3 regions of the Algoriphagus confluentis genome follow, and region 1 is predicted to be linked to each of the others. Evidence: riboswitches for the same ligand, from Rfam matches in the RefSeq annotation. Region 1 holds a riboswitch; each other region holds the start of a gene.

Region 1 (5,912 bases):
ATGCCATTGTGGGAGTCTGGTACAACACAGAAAAGGACGCGAAGGTACAGATTGAAAAAAAGGGAGATGCCTATTTCGGTAAGATCGTTTGGCTTAGGGAACCCGTACGCGATGGAAAGCCCGTGTTGGACTCCAATAATTCGGATAGGAAGTTGCAAACCAGACCCATTTTGGGAATGACTATCCTCGAAGGGTTGAAATATTCTGGAGGAGCGTGGAAAAACGGTAAAATCTATGATCCCAAATCCGGAAATACCTATTCCTGTGAAGTAAAACTGACCAACAAGGGATTATTGGAAGTCAAAGGATATATGGGCTTTTCCTTCATAGGGAGAACTGTGGAGTGGAGTAGGGCTGAATAAAACTCAGCTTTTTGCTATTCCTGATAGAAAGAGGTCAACAGTGCGCTCAATTGCTCAAATTCGATCAGGAAAGCATCATGTCCTGCGGTGGAAGTGATTTCTTTGTACTGCCCTCTTTTGGAATTTTCAGCGATAAACTGAGACTCTTCAGGCAAGAAAAGCAAGTCGGTATTGACCCCAATAGCCAAAACCCTTGCCTCGATGCATTGCAATGCAGCTACAGCCCCCCCTCGATTTCTTCCTAAATCCTGACTGTCCATGGTCTTACTCAGCGTCCAGTAGGAAAGGGCATTAAATCGTTTGGCTAATTTTTGACCTTGATATCTGAGGTAGGAAGCCGCCCGAAAATCCTCAAGTTTTTCTTCCGTATCCGTTTGTTTTTTCTTCAGATCACCGGGGTGGCGGTAACTCAGCATGGCGATAGCCCGGGCCGTTTCTAGCCCTTTTTTCCCTGCTTCGGGTGTATGGGAACCCCAGGAAGGGTCGGATTCAATGGCCATCCTTTGGGCTTCATTGAATCCGATCACCCATGGGCTGGTTTTGGCCGTTGAGGCCAAAATGACTGCATTTTTAAGCTTCTTTCCCAGTTCAACGGCCCATTCTAAAGCTACTTGCCCTCCAAGTGAACCCCCAATCAGGGTATGGATTTGGCTCAGGTGAAGGTGAATTCTCAGCGCCTCCAAACTTGCCGCCAAATCTCTCGGTGTCAATTGAGGAAAATCATAGAAATAGGACTGCCCGGTGTCTGGATTGACACTGAGTGGATTGGTAGATCCATAACTGCTTCCTAGGAGGTTGACACAAATGATGAAATGCGAAGCAGGATCGAAGAATTTCCCGTCACCAATCAACCCTTCCCACCATTCAGCAGCATGGGAGTTGCCGGTGAGGGCATGGACAACCCAAATCGCATTGGACTTATCCGGATTGAGTAAGCCGTAGGTGGTATAAGCTAAATGGTAAGATTTGAGCACTTGTCCCGATTCCAAGACAAGAGGTTCTTCGCTGTGAAAGGTGTGTTCAATCATTGTAAATTCCCTAGGGGAAAGAAGAAATTCCATCCGCAATTAAGGTTTATAGTTTGTCGAAGGCCAGTTGTAAGTCTGCTTTGATGTCTTCAATGTGCTCAATTCCCAAAGAAAGCCGCAACAAGGTTGGGGTAACTCCCGCCGCAAGCTGCTCTTCTTCACTCAGCTGCTGATGGGTTGTGGCTGAGGGCTGAATAATCAGGGTCTTGGCATCACCCACATTAGCCAAATGTGAAATAAGCTCGAGATTATTGATAAATGCAGAAGTCGATTCTTTGTCTCCTTTCAGTTCAAAACTCAAGACCCCTCCAAAACCATTCTTGAGGTATTTTTTGGCTAAAGCATGGTAGGGAGAGGAAGGTAATCCGGGATAATTCACTTTGGACACCTTGGGATGAGACTCCAGCCAAGAGGCGATTGCCAAGGCATTTTCGACTGTCCTTTGCACCCTTAAGGAAAGAGTTTCTATGCCTTGGAGAAGCAAAAATGAATTGAAAGGGCTAATAGCAGGTCCAAAGTCTCTAAGGCCTTCTACACGAGCCCGGATTGCAAAGGCAATATTGGGAAGGCCTAAAGGATTGTTTTCTCCAAAAATCTCCCAAAAATTCAAGCCATGATATCCTTCAGAGGGTTCGGAAAATTGAGAAAATTTCCCGTTTCCCCAGTTAAAATTGCCGGCATCGACGATTACTCCTCCGATAGAAGTACCGTGTCCTCCGATCCATTTGGTGGCAGAAGAGGTCACGATATTGGCTCCATGGGCTATCGGCTTGAACAAGTACCCTCCTGCACCAAATGTGTTGTCTACGATAAGCGGGATGTCATGTTTTTTTGCCAAAGCCGCAATCGCTTCAAAGTCGGGAATGTTGAATTCCGGATTTCCGATGGTTTCCAAATAAATCGCTTTGGTTTTTGCATTGATCAGCTTTTCAAAAGCTTCCGGAGAGTCTCCTTTGGCAAATCTTGCCTCGATTCCTATTCTTTTGAAAGCAACCTTGAATTGGTTGTAAGTTCCTCCATAAAGAAAAGAAGTAGAAACAAAGTTTTCCCCTGCTTGGAGTATATTATTTAATGCCAAAAACTGGGCAGCTTGTCCTGAACTGGTGGCTACAGCGGCCACACCGCCTTCCAATGCTGCAATTCTTTTTTCGAAAACATCCGTCGTGGGATTCATGATTCGGGTGTAGATATTTCCGAATTCTTTCAATCCAAATAAATTGGCACCATGCTCCGCACTGTTGAAGGTGTAGGACGTGGTCTGATAGATGGGTACTGCCCGGGAATTGGTGGCCGGATCAGGTGCTTGTCCAGCGTGAAGCTGAAGGGTTTCAAATCGATAGTTACTTGACATGGTAAGTAGGGTTAAAGGGTTAAAAGACGATTCAATGAGTTGGTATGTGACTGGCATTTGGCAGCCAAAGAAATTAATTGCAGGGCAGCTAGTTTTCTTCCCTGCAAAGAAGAAGGAAAGCCAAGAAAGGATAAGGGAAGAAGGGAAGCTTGTTTGATCATACCGCAAGGAATTTATAGTTCCGAAGAAGACCCTCTTCTCCGGCAGGAATGGGCACCTTTCCACTTTGGAAGGTTGCCAGAGGGTCGTAGAGCCTGTCTCTCGCCTCTTCTTTATAAATCCCTGCACAAAAAGTGAAAGGATACAACAAAGTAAACAGGGCTTTTTGACAATCCCAAAAATTAATTCCTAAATCGACCGTAAAATCACAAAATCGGATTCAACTGATCGTCAGAATAGCGAAAGATAGGATGTACATTTTCGAGGTCGGGAGTAATCTTGACCAACTCTTTGACCAATCCATCCTCCAGTCCGTAAGCCCATCCGTAGACATGCGGTGCTTTACGTTCTTTCCAGGCTTTTTGGATGATTGAAGTTTTTATCAAGCCCTGGCATTGTTCGATGACATTAAGCTCCACCAGGCGATTTACCTGTTTTTTATGATCGGAAATAGATTCAATTTCCGCTTGATAAAGCTTGTAAACTTCTTTGATGTTTCTGAGCCATTTGTTGATCAAACCATAGGAATGATGGGAGATTGCTGCCTCAACTCCTCCGCATCCATAATGACCGCATATGATAACATGCTCCACTTTCAGAACCTCAACCGCGTATTGGAGTACAGAGAGTAGATTGAGATCAGTATGGACCACTACATTGGCGATGTTTCGGTGAACAAAGACCTCTCCAGGATCTGTTCCGGTAATTTCGTTGGCAGAAACCCGGCTGTCTGAGCACCCGATCCAAAGAAACTTGGGCTTTTGTTGATCAGCGAGTCGCATGAAAAAGTCCCGATCGTTTTGGGTTTTTTCCTCAGACCAGGCCTTATTCTGAAGTAGAAGTTTTTCGTAGGGATTCATAGGCGTTTGGTCAGATGGTAGGGGTAGCCTTCGATGGTGATTTCAATGTTTTTGGAAGGACAAGATTGGATAAAATCATCCAAAACCTCCCTGATATCACTGTCTATAAATCTCGCCTTATGTGCGTTCAGAATTACTTTTGCGCCTTCGGGAATTTCTGCCAACTTTTTGAGGAGGAATGGCTTGTTTAGAAAAGATACATCTTTTTGGAGTTTGAGCAAGTAGTTTCCATTGAGCTCTGTTATGGTGAGGGCCCGCTGAAAATTGCTTTTCACCACAAAAAACAACCCAAAAACCATCCCGATTCCTATTCCAATCAGTAAATCGGTAAAGAGTATGGCCAATAAGGTGACCATAAATGGGATAAATTGATTCCATCCTTTCTCATAGACTCCTATGAAAATCGAAGGTTTGGCCAGTTTATACCCTACGACAAACAGTACGGCAGCAAGACAGCTTAGCGGGATTTTATTCAGAATTCCGGGTATGGATAAAACCAAAATGAGGAGTAAAAATCCGTGAAAAATAGCAGAGAGCTTGGTCTTTGCTCCAGATGAAATATTTGCCGAACTGCGGACAATAACGGCCGTGATAGGAAGACCACCTATAAGTCCTGAGAGGGAATTTCCCGCTCCCTGAGCAATCAATTCCCGATTGGTGGGAGTGATTCGCTTTTGAGGATCCATTTTGTCCGCAGCATCGATACTGAGCAAAGTCTCAATACTTCCCACTACAGCGATAGTGATAGACACGATCCAGAATTGCGAACTGGTAATGAGACTGAAATCAGGAAAAGTAAGAAGTCCGGAAAGCTCATTCAAGGAGTTGACTTGAGGAATAGTCACCAATTGCTCTCCTCCTAGCTTCCATTCCGGTTTCCAAACCCCGTAAGCTTCATTGATTCCCAAGCCTATGAGTACTGCCCAAAGTGCCCCCGGAATGAGGCCAAAAAAGGAATGATTTCCAATCCTGGGATTTTCAAAAAGAATCAAAACCAAAAGCGCCGTGAAGACTATGGGCAAGGCTCCGGGACTGTGATACTGTATGGCATAGCCGATTTCTGTAATCGTATTATGCTGGTCCGCCTGAAGGAAAGATTCATCTCCCATGGTGTCTTTGTCATAGCCCAAAGCATGGGGAATCTGCTTCAAAATCAAAATCAAACCAATGGCCGTGAGCATTCCTTTGATAACCGAATGAGGAAAAAAATAACCCAACTCACCCGCTCGGGCTATTCCTAACAGGATTTGCAGTAGTCCTGCGATCAGGACCGTTCCAAGGAAGAGCTCGAAGCTTCCCAATGAAGTGATAGAATCCAAAACTATGACGGTAAGGCCAGCAGCCGGTCCGCTCACACTGATCTGAGATCCTGAAATCATTCCAACGACAATGCCACCTATTATTCCTGCGATAAGGCCAGAAATGGATGGAGCTCCACTGGCTATAGCAATCCCTAAACAAAGGGGCAAAGCCACCAGAAAAACCACCAAACTGGCTTTGAGATCACTTTTTAAATTGGCTCCGAAATAGCGATCCATGGAAAAAACTCGAGGGGTTAAAGACTTACTATATGTGAATTCAAAGGTGAAAATAAAGTTTTATGATTGCCCGCTATCCCGCCAGTAATTCATAATGACCTCGACTTGGTTCGATTATGCTCACCGACCTTCGCTCAGCCTCCTGATTTGCAGAGAATTTTAGGAAGGAGAAAAGCAGTCCTTCATATATAGTTTTATTTTCATTCAAAATTTCAACATTCAGATTCCTACCCTTTGGCTAACAGCGCATTCATGCATCCATTGATCTGCTCGAAGGAAAAAGACTGAATTTGTTGATCCATTTGTTCTTGTATTTCCTCCAGACACATGTTGCCCAAGCTTCCTTCATGGGTATGTTTGAGGTTACTTTGGTCAGGGTGGAAATTTCCTGCCTCGATATCTAAGCCCACCTTTTTGTACGCATCCCGGAAGGGGACGCCCTGAAGGACCAAGTCATTGACTACCTCTACGGAAAACAGGTGCTTGTAAAAGGGGTCCTTGAGAATGTCCTTTTTGATCTGCACAGAGCTGAGCATAAATGAGCTCATTTTCAGGCATTCCCTAAGTGAAGCCATTCCAGGAAAGATCTCTTCCTTGAGCAGTTGCAAATCTCT
Region 2 (5,912 bases), on a different contig from region 1:
ACTCTACGTATTGTTGAAGGGAAATGTTGGTAGCTTCCTTCATGTTGTTCATGTAAAAATCCCTGTTGTTGTCATGGCCGACATATTTTTGATACAGGACCGGAATGTTTTTATTTCGTTTGGCAGGATCTTCATTCATCATGTACCAGTTGGACATGATTTCCATTCCATCCGGATTGGCATGGACCAGAAGAATTATTACTTCATCGAGAATCCGAAGTGTTTCCTCATCGTTTCTTGATGCCAATTGATACAAGGTTTCGATCAATTGCTGGGCTCCAACTACTTCATTGGCATGAAGTCCACCATCAATCCAGACTATAGGTTTTCCAGCTTTGGACAATTTCTTGGCTTCCTCCAGCGAAATTTCTGCTCTTCCCAACTTTTGGGAAATCTCCTTATATTCTTGAAGCTTGGGCAAATTGGAAGGGGAGGTAATGATCAGCATGGGTTGATCTTTTCCAAACTCGGTTTTCCCGATGCTAGTGTAGGTTACCCGGTCACTCACTTCGGCTACTTTTTTAAAATAAGCCTCTGTCTGACTGAAATTAGCTAATTGGTAGGGCTCACCAATGTCAAATCCCAAGTGGTCTTTGGGAGAAGGGATGTTCTGAGCAAAGGAGTGAACACTCCCCAAGATGAGTAAGAGGATTACAAGTAGTTTTTTCATCATAATGGCAATGGCTAATTTGGAAATAAAAAGGGCTTATCCACTCCTAAAATATCCAATTCAACCCTTTCTTCGCTGTTTTCTATTCAGGAATCCTGAAAAATTACAGGATCGGTGTCCTTGACTTTATTTTTTGACAAGATTGTACTTTTCCCAATCCGTGAATCAACCTTTATTAGGTATTGAAAACCTCCCTAAACAAAAAGTCGTGCCGGGTTAATCCCCAAAAAGGACTTTCACCCAATTAAAGCCGGCAAATTTTGATTTTCTCCTTAGCCTTTTACCCCTTCCTTCAAAAATCATTACTTTTGTCTACCAAAGAACTCCTCCACCAACCCGAATTCCCCTATGTCAGAGGTAAAAATATTTGCCGGATCAAGCAGTGAAAAATTAGCAGAAAAAATTGCCAAGAGTTACGGAAAAAAGCTTGGTGACCTTACTCTCTCTAAGTTCAGTGACGGAGAAATGTCCCCAAGTTTTGATGAATCCATCCGTGGCTGCACCGTCTTCATCATCCAAAGTACCAATGCTCCCAGTGACAACATCCTGGAGCTCTGCCTTCTGATCGATGCCGCAAAAAGGGCAAGTGCATACAAGGTCTGTGCGGTGATCCCCTATTTTGGATATGCTAGGCAGGATAGAAAAGACCGACCACGGGTATCCATCGCTGCTAAATTGATCGCCAACATGATTACCTCGGCAGGTGCAGACCGAATCATGACCTGCGACCTTCATGCAGGACAAATCCAGGGATTTTTTGATATCCCATTGGATCATTTGAATGGATCAGCTATATTTGCGCCCTATTTGAGCACGCTTAGGCTCAAGGATATGATTTTTGCAGCTCCCGATGTGGGAGGTGTTGCAAGGGCCAGATCCTACGCCAAGCACTTTGAAGTAGAAATGGTGGTCTGTGATAAGCACAGAAAAAGAGCCAACGAGATCGCCTCCATGCAGGTAATCGGGGATGTAGAGGGTAAAGATGTGATTCTAGTCGATGATTTGGTTGATACTGCAGGTACTCTCTGCAAAGCTGCCCAAATCATTAAAGAAAAAGGTGCGACTTCTGTAAGGGCAATTGTGACTCACGGTGTCTTGTCAGGAAATGCTTTCGAAAACATCGAAAACTCCGTTTTGGAAGAATTAGTCATCACCGACACCATAGCCCTAAGGCAACCCTCTCCGAAAATCCGCGTCCTCACTGTAGCCGAGCTGTTTGGAAAAGCCATTCATGCCGTCACTGGACATACTTCAATCAGCTCGCTATTTATCTGAGAAACCAATTTTAAATACAAATACATATGAAAACACTAGAGATTATAGGGTTTAAAAGAGCAAATCTCGACAGTGCCTCTTTGAATGAGATCAGAGATACCGGCAGTGTACCCTGCGTGGTTTACGGTCCAGGTATTCCTGAACAAATTCATTTCCATTCCCCTGCCATCCTGTTCAGGGACTTGATCTATACTCCGGACGTTCACTTGGTGGAATTGAACATCGAAGGAACTATCGTGAAGGCGGTTTTGAAAGAAGCTCAATTCCATCCGGTAAGCGAAGTATTGCTTCATGCAGACTTCATGGCTTTCACCAACGACAAGCCGATTAAGTTTGAGATTCCTGTCAAAATCACAGGAAGCTCTCCAGGTATTGCAAAAGGGGGTAAGTTGGAATTCAAAACCAGAAAATTGAAAGTAAAAGGATTGGCTCAAAACCTTCCTGACTTTATCGAAGCTGATATTTCCAACCTCGACTTGGGTAAATCTTTCAAAGTAGGTGAATTGAATCCTGAAGGATATGAAATCCTTACCTCTCCTAATGTATCCATCGTGACCATCGGTATTCCGAGAGCACTTAGAGGAAAAAAGGCTGAGTAATTCAATTACCAACAGTTTATTAAGATCCTGCCCTTTATCGGGCAGGATTTTTTATTTTCACAAGCTTGAACCGGATAGAATATGAAATATTTGATTGTGGGCTTGGGAAACATCGGCCCAGAATACGAACTCACCCGACATAACATCGGCTTCTTGACCTTGGATAGATTGGCGGATAAGGAAGGGGCCGCGTGGAAAAGTGACCGACTGGCCTTCAAAGCCGAGATCAAACACAAAGGAAGAACCCTACATCTCATCAAGCCTACCACATACATGAACCTAAGTGGCAAAGCAGTCAACTATTGGATGAAAGAACTCAATGTGCCCAAGGAAAACATCCTGGTCTTAGTGGATGATGTAGCCATTCCCTTTGGAAAACTTCGCATGAGGGGAAAAGGCAGCTCAGCAGGACACAATGGGCTAAAAAATATTGAAGCGCTTTTGGGTGGACAGGATTATCCCCGATTACGGATGGGGATTGGCGACGACTTCCCAAAAGGAAGGCAAGTAGAATATGTTTTGGGAAGATTTACGCCCCGAGAGTTTGAGGAGCTACCTGAGATGATGGATCGGGCGATATCCATGATTCAAGGGTTTTGCACCGTCGGCATCGCCCAAACTATGACCCAATTCAACGACTGATTGCAAGGGAGATTTGGAAATACCCAATTCTCCCTTTTTCTTTGCATCACTTCAGGTGACTGATTTATAAAGAAGAGGCGAGAGACTAGGCTCGATGACCCTCTGGCAACCATCTTCAGCCAAGGAGAAAGGTGCCAAGTCCTACCCTCAGCGGGAACTATAAATTGGCGGATTAATCTACCCCTCTTTCTGGTTCAGGTTCTGCTTAGGGAAATTCTTTTTTCACCCCTGAAGCCCATACTTATCCATACCTAAAGCCATGAGCCATTTTGAAACAGATTCTATTCGAATCCAAAGCCGAACCAACGAAAAGGAACACTCCTCGCCCATCTTTCTTACCTCCAGCTTCACCTTTGACTCAGCTGAGGAGGCTCGGGCCATGTTTGCCGACGAGATTCAGGGGAATATTTATTCGCGCTATGCCAATCCCAACTCCGCAGATCTGATCCAAAAGGTCTGTGCGGCAGAAGGAACGGATGATGGAATCGCCACAGCCTCTGGTATGGCGGCCATGTTCGGGAGCATTGCTTCTCTTTTGCAGCAGGGTGACCATGTTTTGGCTTCACGCTCCCTTTTCGGATCCACCCATCAGCTATTAACCCGGGTTTTCCCCAAATGGGGAATCACCTCCACCTATGGAGATATTTCAGATTGCCAAAATTGGGAAAAACTGGTCCAGCCCAACACCAAAATGCTCTTTATCGAAACTCCGTCCAATCCAGGCTTGGAAATCATCGACTTAGAATGGGCGGGGAAATTTGCTCAGGCCCATGGGTTGATTTTGGTAGTGGACAACTGCTTTGCTACTCCATATCTTCAGCAGCCGGCCAAATGGGGAGCACATATCGTCACCCACAGTGCGACCAAATACATCGACGGACAGGGAAGGGTATTGGGAGGTTTGATTCTGGGGAAAAAGGACCTCATGAAAGAGGTCCAGTTTTTCACCCGGCATACCGGACCATCCATATCCCCTTTCAATGCCTGGATTTTGGCTAAAAGCATGGAGACACTCGCAGTAAGAATGGACCGCCATTGTGCCAACGCCCTTCGAATCGCAGAATATTTTGAAGGAAATAGCCACTTGGAAGCAGTCAAATACCCCTTCCTCCCCTCCCATCCTCAACACGACCTGGCAATCAAACAAATGAAAGCGGGAGGCGGAATCATCACCCTCTCCCTCAAAGGAGGAGTGGCCAGAGCACAGCGATTTATTGACCAGCTGAAAATGATCTCGGTGACAGCCAACCTTGGGGACAGCCGAAGCATCATCACCCATCCCGCTTCTACTACCCACAGCAAGCTTTCTGCAGAGGAACGCGCCAAAGTGGGAATTTCAGATGGATTGATCCGCCTTTCGGTTGGCTTGGAGCATTCAGATGATATCATTCAGGATGTAGAACAAGCCCTGGAAAAGTCAAAATAAGAGTAGACTCAGTTCATCAGCCGACTGGATATTTTTTCAGTCGGCTTTCTATTTTCAACTTTTCCACTGGAGGGGCTGGTTTTCCCTGATTTTTCTTTAATTTTTTGCTTTCACTTTTTCCTCCTTTGGAAAAACCCATACTCCAACCTTTGAACCCAAGATGCTCACACTCCTGATTATTCTGGTCGCATTGACCCTGATTCTAGTTGCCATCATCAAGTTTGATATTCACCCTTTTTTGGCACTGTTTGTAGGAGCCATCATTTATGGATTGATGATGGGCATGGAGCCGGAGTTGATCATCAAGTCGATCTCTGAAGGATTTGGAGGAGTTTTGGGTAGCGTAGGGTTGCTGATTTTGCTAGGGGTTATTTTGGGTACTTTTTTGGAAAAAACCGGAGGAGCCATGGTGATTGCAGAAAAAGTACTCCGCTGGGTGGGTGAAAAATCCGTGAACCTTTCCCTAATGCTCAGCAGTTGGATTCTTTCCATTCCGGTATTTGGAGACAGTACCATCATCATGATGAATCCCATTGCTAAATCCCTTTCCGCAAAAAGCACCCTTTCCTATGCAGCGACAATTGTAGCGGTATCCCTTGGTGCTATGGCCAGTCACTCATTGGTTCCGCCCACGCCAGGTCCTATTGCCACTGCAGGGATTTTGGGAGCGGATTTGGGACAGGTCATTTTCTATGGAGGTTTGGTTTCTCTAATCACTTTGATTCCACTCTTGTTCTTTGTCCAAAAATGGGTTTCAAAAATCCCGCTGAGACCGGTCATCGCTGCCAATGAAAAGACCATAGCCAAATCTGACCGCCCCAGCTTCTTTTCCTCTCTTCTACCGGTACTGATTCCTCTTACCTTGATTATTCTTGCTTCTATCGCCAATTATCCTTCCAAACCTCTTGGTGAAGGGACATTGATCAAAGCCATCCTGTTTCTGGGAACACCAGTAATAGCCCTGCTGATTGGAGCCATCCTTTCCTTTACCCTACCCAAAAAATTTGACAGAAAGCTACTCTCAGCCTCCGGATGGGTAGGAGAGGCTATTTTACTCTCAGCACCAGTGATCTTGATTACCGGTGCAGGGGCTGTATTCGGGAAAATGCTTCAGAACTCCGGAGTGGGTGATTTGGTCACCTCCACGATGAGTGATGCCAACTGGGGGATTTTTCTTCCTTTTCTGATTGCCTTTGGACTCAAAACGGCCCAAGGTTCCACCACTGTTGCCATGATTACAACGGCCTCCATCATAGCCCCGATTCTGGGACCTTTAGGTCTGGATAGTGAAATCATGAAG
Region 3 (5,912 bases), 150 kb from region 1:
TGGAATTCAGACTCCGGCACAAAAACGGTGAGTACCGGGTGTTTAATTCCAACGGCAAACTCATTGAAGACAAGCAGGGAATTCATCGATACTATACCGGGGTGGCTCGGGACATTTCCAAACTGAAAGAAGCGCAGAAAGAACTCTTCATCGCCAAAGAAAAAGCAGAACTTGCCTCTCAGGCAAAATCCCAATTCCTTTCGGTCATGAGTCATGAAATCCGGACTCCGATGAATGCAGTAATCGGTTTGGCCCATTTTCTAATGGAGGAAGACCCCCGTCCGGATCAATTGGAGAATCTGAAAACACTCCAATTCTCCGCAGAGAACCTGATGGCACTGATCAACGATATTCTGGATTACAATAAGATTGATTCCGGTAAAGTCGAATTGGAAAAGGCTCCTTTTGAAATCCGAAACATGGTACACCGGATCGTCCATTCTCATAGCTTTTTAGCTAATGAAAAGGGGCTGAAAATTTCCTGTGAAGTGGATGAATCTATTCCTCAGGTGATTTACGGAGATGCGCTCCGCTTGGGTCAGGTGATGAACAATCTAGTTTCTAATGCAATCAAGTTTACTGAAAAAGGGTTTGTCAGAATCCAAATTTCAAGAGAGTTTGTCCAAGACAACATCACAGAGATCAAATTCTCATTTGAGGACACGGGAATTGGAATACCCAAAGACAAAGTCAAAACGATCTTTGAGGCATTTACTCAAGCCTCATCGAGTACCAGCCGAAAATATGGAGGTACAGGGCTGGGTTTAGCCATTGTAAAGCGCCTGGTTGAACTGTTTGGAGGCGAGATTAAAGTCCATTCCCGGTCGGGTGGAGGAAGTGTCTTTGAATTTACCATTCCGTTTGAATTTGACGACGAAAGGGCCAAGGCTTTGGAGAAGACCTTGATTCAGAATCAACGATCGCTTCAACATGCCTCTATTTTGGTCGCTGAGGACAATTCGGTCAATCAGATTTTGATTCGGAAATTCTTGACCAAATGGAATACGGGAAGCTGGATCATTGCGGCAGATGGAAAAGAAGCGCTTCAAGCCTTCGAAAACGGGGATTTTGATTTGGTTTTGTTGGATTTGCAGATGCCTGAATTGGACGGGTTTGAAGTCGCTAGAATAATTAGGGGCCTTGCCCACGAAAGAAAATCCAAAGTTCCCATTTTGGCATTGACGGCAGCATCCATCAATGAAATCAAAGATGAGTTGGCTGTAGCCGGATTCAACGACTATATTCCCAAACCTTTTTCACCTGAAGGGCTCTATGAAAAAATTTTCAAGTATCTCAATACAAAAGAAAACCTCGAATGAAGGGTTTAGCATAAATTTTGCCATCCTGCTGGCTGATTTAAATCTTGACCTTTCTGTTTCATGTCTACCTTAGTTAGGATTTTTCTTACTACCCTGTTTGTTGGTTGTCTTGGAAGTTCTTTCTCCCAAGAATTGATCAATAAGCGACCCACATTTTATGCTTACTCGGGCTTTTCGGGAGCTAATCTTACCCAGTTTAATCAAATGCTGAATGAAAGAGGTCTGTCCTCTTTGAGAAATAGGTATTCCAGTATCGGATTGGGGTACCAGACCAGAATCAATGATTTTGTGCTGGGGTTTGATCTGGGACAGCATACAGGGAAAGCAAGTCAGCTGGACGATATGCGGATTAGGTACCGGACTACCCGGGCTCTTCTGAATATAGGCTATTCGATGACGGAAGAGGGCAGGTTTCAATTGATCCACTACTTGGGCTTGGGTTTTGGTTTCATGAACTTTCAGATGCTCCCAGAGGAGCAGGATCGAAATCTTGAGCTATTTCTTCTTGATTCCCAGCAGGGATTTATCCTTCGGAAAAACGATATCCATCAGGGAACTTCTCAATTTGGCAACTTCCTGACCGAAATCGGCTTTCAGCTGAGTTATGACTTTCCTATTCCGGGAAGAAAAGAAGCACTTCAGGTTATGGCGAGGGGAGGTTATTCTTTCAGCCCGATCGAAAACTCCTGGAATATGAATGGGATAGCTTTTGACAATGCCCAGTCAGGTGCTTTTATCCGGGTCGGGGCCGGGATTTCACTTCCTGAACGCAATTTCTTTTATAAAGATGCTACTATAGGAATTTCTTTGGTGCGGGGGGTTCACAATACCAAGCCTGACGCACTGAACGGCTACCTTGAATCCTTTGGCTATCAGCCCTTGGAAGGAAAACCCTCCAATTGGGGGTTGAGAATCCTGGGTGATACCGAAGGATTGCTCTACGGAGTGGACGTATTTAATCTTGCGATGAGTGGACAAGCGAGCAATTTTCAAGAACATAGCCTGAATAGTGTTCGGGTCTACGCCAATGGAGGCTTTAAACTGATTCAATTTGAGAATTTTGCATTGGGGGCATTGGGAGGTCTGGGTTACGGCAATCTTCGATATACACTAAGCGATGTAAACAAACCGGATTTTCCAGAACTTTTGGAAGATCGATATTTTGACGGATATCTCCGAAGCTCAGGAGTCATGATCAAGCCCGAAGTTTTTTTGGAGTATGGATTGCCTCTTACCAAAAGAAAGCTTTTTGACTTGGTGTTTTCAGCTTCCGCCGGATATGAGTTGGCTTTTCCGGGATATAGTCTTGGAGAGATCTCTATGAATCAATACATGTCAGGAAGCTACCTGCTTTTTGGAATAGGGGTTCGGCCTTAGTTGAGATAAAGTTGAATTCTGTTTTTATCCAAGTTTTACTTCCTTCAGTTGATTGGAATTCCCTTTTTGCTGTTATTTTTGTCCAGCTTATCGAGAAAGACCGAGGGAAGGGCCCTACGACGTCTTAGCAACCTGATAACAAGGTGCTAACTCCCATTCCGGATATGCCGGAAGAAGATGAGCGGAAAAGAATACCTCTCCGTACTTTTCTCCGTGTTTTGCTCGATTTGCTTTTTGATTTGAAGAAACTATTACCATGCAAAACCGAACCGAAGTCCTACTCCAAGCGATTGAAAAGCGAATCCTAATATTGGATGGTGCGATGGGCACAATGATTCAGCGCTATACCCTGGATGAAAATGATTTCAGAACTTCTCAACTGGCCGATCATCCCAAACCTTTGAAAGGGAACAATGATCTCCTTTCATTAAGCAGACCTGATATCATCAAAGCCATCCATAGGGAATACCTGGAAGCTGGTGCTGATATCATTGAAACCAATACTTTTTCCGGTACTACCATCGCTCAGGAAGACTATGCGCTTCCGCATTTGGCCTATGCGATCAACTTTGAATCAGCCAAAATCGCAAGGGAAGTAGCTGATGAATTTACAGCACTGGATTCCTCCAAACCCCGATTTGTAGCCGGAGCCATGGGGCCTACCAATAGGACAGCTTCCATTTCTCCAGATGTCAACGACCCCGGGTATCGGGCGATTACTTTTGACCAACTTGCGGAAGCTTATTCAGAGCAGGTCCGAGGACTGTTGGATGGTGGGGCAGATATCATTTTGATCGAGACTATATTTGATACGCTCAATGCAAAAGCAGCGCTTTATGCCGTGCAGGAAGTGTATGAAGAAAGGAACATCCCGCTAGACCCTAGAGAAGGGGGGATTCCGATTATGATTTCAGGGACCATCACGGATGCTTCCGGAAGAACGCTCTCTGGACAGACCACAGAGGCCTTTTTGATTTCTGTTTCCCATGTTCCCTTGCTTTCGGTAGGCTTAAATTGCGCGCTGGGAGCAAAGGAATTAAGACCTTATTTGAAAGTGCTTTCGCAAAAAGCACCTTTCTATGTTTCTGCCTATCCGAATGCTGGCTTGCCAAATGAATTTGGCGCATACGATCAGGGAGCGAATGAAATGGCCGATCAAGTCAGGGATTTTTTGAAAGAAGGAATGCTGAATATTTTGGGAGGATGCTGTGGAACCACCCCGGATCATATTCGTGCTTTGGCAAAAATGGCAGCCGAATTTCAGCCTAGAAAAAAAGAATTAGAATTGGAAGAGGAGGAAAGCAATGCCTAAGCAAGACTACATGAAATTATCGGGACTGGAGCCTCTGGTTTTCACCCCAAACATCAATTTTGTCAATATCGGCGAGCGGACCAATATCACCGGCTCGAAGAAGTTTGCCCGGCTCATTCTGAATGGTAAATACGATGAAGCCCTGGATATCGCTTTGGATCAAGTCAGAGGCGGAGCTCAGGTCTTGGACGTATGCATGGATGAGGGCATGCTGGACGGAGAATATGCCATGACCCGCTTCCTCAACCTGATCGCTTCGGAGCCGGAAATCAGCCGAATTCCCATCATGATCGATAGCTCCAAGTGGAGTATCATCTTAGCAGGACTGAAGTGTGTGCAGGGAAAAGGGATTGTCAATTCGATTTCCCTCAAAAACGGGGAGGAAGAATTTATCCTACAAGCCAAGACCATCAAGAAGTTTGGAGCTGCGGTGGTAGTCATGGCTTTTGACGAAAAAGGACAGGCAGATACATACAATCGCCGAATTGAGATATGCCAGCGTAGTTATCGGGTTTTGGTGGATCAGGTCAAATTCAATCCTCAGGATATCATTTTCGACCCGAATATTTTCCCGGTTGCCACAGGAATGGAAGAGCATCGACGCAATGCACTGGACTTCTTTTTGGCTACAAAATGGATCAAGGAAAATCTTCCCGGTGCCAAAGTGAGTGGGGGTGTGTCCAATGTTTCTTTTTCCTTCAGAGGAAATGATCGGGTTCGTGAAGCTATGCATGCCGCTTTTCTCTACCATGCTATACATCATGGTATGGATATGGGAATCGTCAATCCAACCATGCTTGAAGTCTACGATGACATTCCAAAGGATTTGCTCGAAAGGGTAGAGGATGTTCTATTTGACCGAAGGTCAGACGCGACAGAGCGTTTGCTGGATTTTGCCGAAACGGTCAAAGCAGCAGATAAAAAGGAAGTTGTCAACGAAGCATGGAGATCTGATCCTGTAGCCAAAAGGATTGAGCATGCCTTGGTCAAAGGAATTCTGGACTTCATCGTCGAGGACACCGAGGCCGCCAGGCAGGAATTGGTCAATCCTCTAAAAGTAATCGAAGGCCCGCTCATGGATGGGATGAATGTTGTGGGAGATTTGTTTGGAGAGGGGAAAATGTTTCTTCCTCAGGTGGTCAAATCCGCCCGGGTGATGAAAAAAGCAGTAGCATATCTGGAGCCATTTATGCCATTGCCCGAAGAAGGGCAGGAAGCATCTTCGTTGAAGAAGATTCTCCTAGCTACAGTGAAGGGCGATGTCCACGATATAGGGAAAAACATCGTTGGGGTCGTCTTGGCATGTAACAGCTACCAAATTATTGATTTGGGGGTGATGGTAGATGCTCAGAAAATAATCGATGAAGCAGTCAAAAACAAAGTAGACATCATCGGACTGAGTGGATTGATCACACCATCCTTGGATGAGATGGTCAATGTGGCCTCCGAAATGGAGCGTCAGGGTTTACAGATTCCGCTTTTGATCGGTGGAGCCACTACCTCCCGAATTCACACGGCTGTCAAAATTGATCCAGTGTATTCGGGGACTGTGGTTCATGTGACTGATGCCAGCAAATCTGTGCCTATTGCTGGAGAGGCTATTTCCGAGGAAACCCGAGAAGCTTACCGATTCCAGATCAAAGAGACCTATCGGCAGCTGAGAGAAGATCACGAAGCCAAACAGTCCGTCAAACAAATGGTTAGCTACGAACAGGCGAAGGCTAATCCGGTGGAGCTAGACTGGAGTACCTACGAGCCGGTAAGGCCAAAAGTCATGGGAAAAATGATATTGGAGGAGTTGGATTTGGATGTGCTGAGAAAATATATCGACTGGACGCCCTTTTTCAGTACTTGGATGCTGAGTGGGAAATTCCCAAAAATCTTGGAAGACCCCATTGTGGGTG

The links. Region 1 has a riboswitch for S-adenosylmethionine ahead of AAA943_RS06035 (O-acetylhomoserine aminocarboxypropyltransferase/cysteine synthase family protein). Riboswitches for the same ligand answer to the same signal wherever they lie in the genome.
Region 2: another riboswitch for S-adenosylmethionine. It lies ahead of AAA943_RS10090 (trans-sulfuration enzyme family protein); the one in region 1 lies ahead of AAA943_RS06035 (O-acetylhomoserine aminocarboxypropyltransferase/cysteine synthase family protein).
Region 3: another riboswitch for S-adenosylmethionine. It lies ahead of AAA943_RS05370 (homocysteine S-methyltransferase family protein); the one in region 1 lies ahead of AAA943_RS06035 (O-acetylhomoserine aminocarboxypropyltransferase/cysteine synthase family protein).

The regions. Positions count from the first base shown of each region.
Region 1 covers NZ_BTPD01000003.1:291,119-297,030, forward strand. Annotated here, with positions in the region: gene AAA943_RS06025 (DUF2147 domain-containing protein) at 1-362, shown strand, start outside; gene AAA943_RS06030 (homoserine O-acetyltransferase family protein) at 377-1,423, opposite strand; gene AAA943_RS06035 (O-acetylhomoserine aminocarboxypropyltransferase/cysteine synthase family protein) at 1,437-2,741, opposite strand; SAM riboswitch class I at 2,912-3,022, opposite strand; gene AAA943_RS06040 (carbonic anhydrase) at 3,107-3,760, opposite strand; gene AAA943_RS06045 (SulP family inorganic anion transporter) at 3,757-5,298, opposite strand; gene argH (argininosuccinate lyase) at 5,526-5,912, opposite strand, start outside.
Region 2 covers NZ_BTPD01000006.1:43,027-48,938, reverse strand. Annotated here, with positions in the region: gene AAA943_RS10110 (M14 family metallopeptidase) at 1-673, opposite strand, end outside; gene AAA943_RS10105 (ribose-phosphate pyrophosphokinase) at 1,019-1,945, shown strand; gene AAA943_RS10100 (50S ribosomal protein L25/general stress protein Ctc) at 1,972-2,544, shown strand; gene pth (aminoacyl-tRNA hydrolase) at 2,626-3,186, shown strand; SAM riboswitch class I at 3,248-3,352, shown strand; gene AAA943_RS10090 (trans-sulfuration enzyme family protein) at 3,446-4,612, shown strand; gene AAA943_RS10085 (GntP family permease) at 4,773-5,912, shown strand, end outside.
Region 3 covers NZ_BTPD01000003.1:145,980-151,891, forward strand. Annotated here, with positions in the region: gene AAA943_RS05360 (PAS domain S-box protein) at 1-1,319, shown strand, start outside; gene AAA943_RS05365 (hypothetical protein) at 1,380-2,696, shown strand; SAM riboswitch class I at 2,781-2,880, shown strand; gene AAA943_RS05370 (homocysteine S-methyltransferase family protein) at 2,953-4,008, shown strand; gene metH (methionine synthase) at 4,001-5,912, shown strand, end outside.